Linked DNA regions of Aquabacterium sp. OR-4. The protein of the gene in region 1 interacts with the protein of each later gene in a pairwise test. Links are inferred from orthologs where the notes say so. Each region holds a gene or a part of one and is shown in the gene's direction. Other genes may lie near its edges. The genes, in order: recJ and N4G63_RS02580.

Region 1 (3,307 bases):
CGACGAGCTCTCGCTGACGCCACCGCACGAGCGGGCCTGGGCCGCCGCCGCCGGCTGGCCGGTCACCGACGGCCTGCTGCCGCTGGCCGCCGCCGCCGCGCAGCGCGACGGCCTGGCGATCGACGACGACCCGGCCGACGCGCCGCGCGGCTGGGGCCTGCTGTCGCCCACGCACTGGCACTTCGGCACCGAGCAGGCTTCGCTGATGGACCCCGCCGGCCTGGCCCTTGACGACGCCGACGCGCGCGAACTGTTCGATGCGCTGCTGCCGCTGTTCAACGACGAGGGCTGGGCCCTGCTGTGGGGCGCACCCACGCGCTGGTACCTGCGCCACGCCAGCCTGGCCGAGCTGCCCACGGCCTCGCTCGACCGCGTGGTCGGCCGCAACGTCGACCCCTGGCTCACCACGCACCCGCAGGCCCGGCCCTTTCGCCGCCGCCAGGCCGAGGCGCAGATGCTGCTGCACACCCATCCGGTGAACGCCCGGCGCGAGGCGCGCGGCAAGCTGCCGGTCAACTCGTTCTGGCTGTCGGGCACCGGCCGCGCGCTGGCCGGCACACCGCCGCCCGACTGGCAGTGCGACCACCGCCTGCGCGAACCCGCGCTGGCCGAGGACTGGGCCGCCTGGGCCGAGGCCTGGGGCCAGCTCGACGACGGCCCGCTGCGCGCCCTGCTGGCGCGTGCCGAGGCGGGCGAGGCGGTGGCGCTCACGCTGGCCGGCGAGCGCCAGGCGCAGCGCTACGAGGCGCTGCCGCGCGGCCTGATGAAGCGCTGGTTCGGCGCGCGGCGCGTGGCCGCGGCGCCACTGCTCGAAACCCTATGAACAACGAGACCACAAGCAACGCGGGCGCTCCGGGCGCAGGGCTGCAGCTGTTCGTGCGCGACGTGCCGCCGCGCGCGGCCTTTGCGCTCGAGCAGGCCGGCGTGCACCCGCTGCTGGCGCGGCTGTTTGCCGCCCGCGGCGTGCGCGGCACCGAAGCCCTGGACGACGGCCTGGCCCGGCTGCTGCCGCCGGCCACGCTGAAGGGCGCGGCCGAGGCCGCCGTGCTGCTGGCCGATGCCATTGCCGCGCAGCAGCGCCTGTGCATCGTGGCCGACTACGACTGCGATGGCGCCACCGCCTGCGCCGTGGCGCTGCGCGGCCTGGCCATGCTGGGCGCCGCGCCCGGGCAACTGCAGTACGTGGTGCCCGACCGCCAGATCCACGGCTACGGCCTCACGCCCGAGATCGTGGACCTGGCCATCGCCCAGCACCGGCCCGACGTGCTGGTCACGGTGGACAACGGCATCGCCAGCAGCGCCGGCGTGGCCCATGCCCGCGCCTGCGGCCTGAAGGTGCTGGTGACCGATCACCACCTGCCCGCCATCGACGAGCACGGTGCCGTGCAGTTGCCCGACGCCGATGTGATCGTCAACCCCAACCAGCCCGGCTGCGACTTTGCCAGCAAGGCCCTGGCCGGCGTGGGCGTGATGTTCTACGTGCTGCTGGCCACGCGCGCCGAGCTGCGCGCGCGCGGCGCCTTCGCGGCCGACAGCGGCGCCGGTGGCGCCGGTGGCGCCGGTGGCGACCAGGTTCGCCAGCCGCGCCTGGATGCGCTGCTGGACCTGGTGGCGCTGGGCACCGTGGCCGACGTGGTGCCGCTGGACGACAACAACCGCCGCCTGGTGGCCCAGGGCCTGAAGCGCCTGCGCGCCGGGCGCATGCAGCCGGGCGTGGCGGCGCTGTTCCAGGCCGCGGCACGCCAGCCGGCCCGCGCCTCGGCCTTCGACTTCGGCTTTGCGCTGGGCCCGCGCATCAACGCCGCCGGCCGCCTGGCCGACATGACGCTGGGCATCTCCTGCCTGCTCACCGACGACGCCGACACCGCGGCACGCCTGGCGCAGCAGCTCGATGCCATCAACCGCGAGCGCCGCGAGGTCGAGGCCGACATGCGCGTGGCCGCCGAGCTGCAGCTCGACCGCCTGCTGGCCGCGCCAGACCTCAGCACCGCCGTGCCGCCCGCGCTGGTGCTGTTTGACGACAGCTTCCACGAGGGCGTGGTGGGCATCGTGGCCGGGCGCCTGAAAGACCGCCTGCACCGCCCCACCTTCGTGCTGGCGCGCGGGCAGGACGGCTGGCTCAAGGGCTCGGGCCGCTCGATCGCCGGTTTTCACCTGCGCGATGCGCTCGATCTGGTCAGCAAGCGCCACCCCGGGGTGCTGAAGAAGTTCGGCGGCCACGCCATGGCCGCCGGCTGCACGCTGGCCGAAGACCAGGTGGCCACCTTTGCCCAGGCCCTGCGCCGGGTGGCGGCCGAATGGCTGCAGCCGGCGGCGCTGAACCGCAGCCTGGCCACCGACGGCCCGCTGGCCGCCGAGTGGTTCAACGCCCACACCGTGGGCACGCTCGAAGCCCAGGTCTGGGGCCAGGGCTTTCCGGCACCGGTGTTCTGCGACGAGGTCGAGGTGCTGCAGCAGCGCCTGGTGGGCGAGAAGCACCTGAAGCTGCGCGTGCGCACCGGCGGCCAGGCCGGCACGCTGCGCGACGCGATCTGGTTTGGCCACAGCGAGCCGCTGCCCGCCCGCGTGCGCCTGGCCTACCGCCTGAGCCTCGATGAATTCCAGGGGCAACAACGCATCCAGATGGTGGTAGAAGCAGCAACATGATGTTGCAGCACCGCCGTTCGATGCCCCACCCTGCCGGCCTGCCCGGCCTGATCCACCTGGCGCCCGGGCCCGGCCTGGCGCGCGCCCGCCGGCTGTTGCGCCGGGCCCGCCACGGTGCGGGGCTGCTGCTGGCCAACGGGCTGCTGGCGGCCGGCCTGCTGGGGGGCGCCAGCCCGGCAGCGCTGGCGCAAGCGCCCGCCAGCAGCCTGAAGGCTCAGCCGGTGGCCCACGGCCTGGTCAACCCCTGGGGCCTGGCCTTCCTGCCCGATGGCCGCATGCTGGTCACCGAGCGGCCGGGGCGCATGCGCATCGTGGCCGCCGACGGCAAGCTGGGCCCGCCGCTGCCCGGCCTGCCCACCGTGGTGGCCGAGGGCCAGGGCGGCCTGCTGGACGTGGTGCTCGACCCCCGGTTCGCCAGCAACCGCCTGGTCTACTGGAGCTACAGCGAAGGCGCCGACGACGGCGGCAACAGCACCGCCGTGGCCCGCGCCCGGCTCGACGGTGCGCCCGGCGCCGAGCGCCTGGCCGAGGTGCAGGTCATCTTCCGCCAGATGCCGCGCGTGGCCAGCCGGCTGCACTTCGGCTCGCGCCTGGCCTTCGGCCAGGACGGGCGCCTGTTCATCACGCTGGGCGACCGCTTCACGCGCAAGGACGACGCGCA
Region 2 (3,541 bases), on another replicon or contig:
ACCAGCTCGTCGCTGAGGTGGAAGTAGAAGGTGTGGTCGGGCTGCGACGGATCGTGCGGGTGGCGGCGCACCGCCTCATCCCAACCGATGATCTCGCCGGTGTACTCGATCACGAATTCGCCCTCGGCAATGGGCTGCAGCGCGTACATGCCCTTGCCGTGCACACCGCTGCGGCGCACCTGCAGCCGGCGGCCATGGCCCCTGGGCGCCGCCGTGGCCGCGGTGTCGGCATGGGCCTGCGATGGCACATGGCGGGCGGCCGGTGCGTGCGAGTCGGGATCGTGATCGTTGGCTTGCACGGCAAACTTCATTGGGTAAAGTGAATTCATGGGCGCGTGCGCACACCCGTACATGGGCGTGCGCGCGTGCGAGACTGCGGCGCGGATTGTAGGCACGGCCTCCCTGGCACAGGGCAAGGCACGGCCTGGACTCCCACCCGAGCGAGTTTGCCGACCCGAGACATGACCAAGACCCTCATCATTGCCGAGAAGCCCAGCGTGGCGCAGGACATCGTGCGCGCGCTCACGCCCACGGCCGGAAAGTTCGAGAAGCTGGCCGAGCACTTCGAGAACGAGCGCTACGTGGTCACCTCCGCGGTGGGCCATCTGGTGGAGATCAAGGCGCCAGAGGAGTACGACGTCAAGCGCGGCAAGTGGAGCTTTGCCCACCTGCCGGTGGTGCCGCCGCACTTTGACCTGGCGCCCATCGACAAGGCCAAGAGCCGGCTCAGCGCGGTGGTCAAGCTGGCCAAGCGCAAGGATGTGAGCGAGCTGATCAACGCCTGTGACGCGGGGCGCGAGGGTGAGCTGATCTTCCGCCTGATCGAGCAGTACGCGGCCGGCGCCAAGACCACGCTGGGCAAGCCGATCCGCCGCCTGTGGCTGCAGAGCATGACGCCGCAGGCCATCCGCGACGGTTTCGAGAAGCTGCGCAGCGACGAGCAGATGCAGGGCCTGGCCCATGCCGCGCGCAGCCGCAGCGAGGCCGACTGGCTGGTGGGCATCAACGGCACGCGGGCCATGACGGCCTTCAATTCGCGCGACGGCGGCTTCTTCCTCACCACCGTGGGCCGGGTGCAGACGCCCACGCTGTCGATCGTGGTCGAGCGCGAGGAAAAGATCCGCAAGCACGTGGCGCGCGACTACTGGGAGATCAAGGCCGGTTTTGCCGCGGCCGCCGGCGACTACGAGGCCAAGTGGTTCGACCCCAAGTACAAGAAGGGCGACGACCCCGATGCGCGCGCCGACCGCCTGTGGAACGAGGCCCAGGCCAACGCCATTGCCGACGCGGTGCTGGGCAAGAGCGGCACGGTCACCGAGGAAAGCAAGCCCAGCAGCCAGAGCTGCCCCGGCCTGTACGACCTGACCACGCTGCAGCGCGAGGCCAACGGCCGCTTCGGCTTCAGCGCCAAGACCACGCTGAGCCTGGCCCAGGCGCTGTACGAGAAGCACAAGGTGCTGACCTACCCGCGTACCGACTCGCGCCACCTGCCCGAGGACTACCTGGCGGTGGTGAAAGACACCTTCAAGATGCTGGCCGACGAAGACCTGCCCGGTCCGCTGCGCGCGCTCACCCAGCATGCCCGCAAGGGCCTGAACGAGGGCTATGTGAAGCCCAGCAAGCGCGTGTTCGACAACGCCAAGGTGTCGGACCACTTCGCCATCATCCCCACGCTGCAGGCGCCCAAGAGCCTCAGCGAGGCCGAGGCCAAGCTCTATGACCTGGTGGTCAAGCGCTTCATCGCGGTGTTCTACCCGTCGGCCGAGTTCCAGGTCACCACCCGCATCACCCAGGTCGAGGCGATGGGCCACACCCATCACTTCCAGACCAACGGCAAGGTGCTGGTCAACGCCGGCTGGCTGGCGGTGTACGGCAAGGAAGCGCAGACCGACGACGACAAGGACACCACCCTGGTGCCGGTGCAGCCCGGCGAGACGGTGGCCAACGAGCACATCAGCGTCAACGCGCTGAAAACCCGGCCGCCGGCCCGCTACACCGAGGCCACGCTGCTCAGCGCCATGGAAGGCGCCGGCAAGACCATCGACGACGACGAGCTGCGCGAGGCCATGGCCGAGAAGGGCCTGGGCACGCCAGCCACGCGCGCGCAGACCATCGAAGGCCTGATCACCGAGAAGTACATGCTGCGCGAGGGCCGCGAGCTGATCCCCACGGCCAAGGCCTTCCAGCTGATGACCCTGCTGCGCGGCCTGGACGTGGAAGACCTCACCAAGCCCGAGCTCACCGGCGCCTGGGAGCACCAGCTGGCCGAGATGGAGCATGGCCGCCTGAGCCGCGAGAAGTTCATGGAGGGCATCGCCGCCATGGCCGAGCGCATCGTCAAGAAGGCCAAGGAGTACGACCGCGACACCATCCCGGGTGACTACGCCACCTTGAAGGCGCGGTGCCCCAACTGCGGCGGCGTGGTGAAAGAGAACTACCGCCGCTTCACCTGCACGGGGGCCGAGGGCTCGACCGGCGCCGGGCCGTCCCAAGCCGGTCGAACCCCCTCGGGGGGCGGGGCCGGTATTCCGGCACCTGGGGGCGCCGAATCAGAGGGTTGCGGGTTCAGCATCACCAAGATCCCGGCCAGCCGCAGCTTCGAGCTGGCCGAGGTGGAAACCTTCCTGACCGACAAGAAGGTGGGCCCGCTGGAGGGCTTCCGCTCCAAGGCCGGCTGGCCCTTCACCGCCGAGCTGAAGCTGGTGCGCGACGACGAGATCGCCAACTGGAAGCTCGAGTTCGACTTTGGCGACGATGCCAAGGCCGGCGAGGGCGAGGGCGAGGCGGTGGATTTCTCGGGCCAGGAATCGCTGGGCAACTGCCCCAAGTGCAAGGGCCATGTCTACGAGTACGGCAGCAACTACCTGTGCGAGCACGCGGTGGGCGCCAACGTGACCTGCGACTTCAAGACCGGCAAGATCATCCTCACCCAGCCGATCAGCCACGACGAGGTGGGCAAGCTGCTGCGCACCGGCAAGACCGCCCTGTTCGACGGCTTCGTCTCCAACCGCACCAAGCGCAAGTTCAAGGCCATGCTGGTGTGGGACGAGAAGGAGGGCAAGGTGGGCTTCGAGTTCGAGCCGCGTGGCGACAAGGGTGCCAAGGGCGCCCCCGCCGCCAAGAAGACCGCCGGCCGCAAGGTGGCCGCGAAGAAGGCCGCCTGACCCGTGACCTGGCCCTGCCTGCGCGCCGCCGGTGCGCAGGCCTGCGTGCTCGACATCAGCGTCTCGCCCAACGGCAGGCGCACGGCTGCCGAGGGCTGGCACGACGGTGCCTTGCGCGTGCGCCTGGCCGCGCCGCCGGTGGATGGCAAGGCCAATGCCGCGCTGCTGGCCTGGCTGGCGGAAGCCATCGGCTGCCCCAGGCGCGATGTGAGCCTGCTGCGCGGCGACACCGCGCGCCGCAAGCAGCTGCGCATCGAGCGGCCCGAGGCCGAGCTGGCTGCGTGGCTGGCGAAGCTGGGCTTGCCCAGGCCCGAATGACCCGCCCGCCGGCGCTGCGGTGATCCACACCGCCAGCGCCCCGGGCCGCGGCATCATCG

Evidence for each region.
Region 2: the proteins of recJ (region 1) and N4G63_RS02580 interact in binary tests that used the Escherichia coli proteins (3 or more experiments, as listed by UniProt). The link is inferred for Aquabacterium sp. OR-4 from one-to-one orthologs.

Annotation. Positions count from the first base shown.
Region 1 is NZ_JAOCQD020000002.1:1,374,450-1,377,756, forward strand. What follows is about bases 234-3,232. They hold recJ (single-stranded-DNA-specific exonuclease RecJ), read left to right. Parts: upstream 234-819; coding sequence 820-2,646; downstream 2,647-3,232. Other genes in these bases: N4G63_RS18310 (hypothetical protein), read left to right, coding at 234-823; N4G63_RS18320 (PQQ-dependent sugar dehydrogenase), read left to right, coding at 2,667-3,232. Outside these bases: more of N4G63_RS18310, read left to right, coding at 1-233; more of N4G63_RS18320, read left to right, coding at 3,233-3,307. UniProt on the Escherichia coli protein: Single-stranded-DNA-specific exonuclease.
Region 2 is NZ_JAOCQD020000001.1:636,904-640,444, forward strand. The notes cover bases 132-3,364. They hold N4G63_RS02580 (DNA topoisomerase III), read left to right. Parts: upstream 132-461; coding sequence 462-3,164; downstream 3,165-3,364. Other genes in these bases: N4G63_RS02575 (SET domain-containing protein), read right to left, coding at 132-248; N4G63_RS02585 (DUF167 domain-containing protein), read left to right, coding at 3,168-3,364. Outside these bases: more of N4G63_RS02575, read right to left, coding at 1-131; more of N4G63_RS02585, read left to right, coding at 3,365-3,482.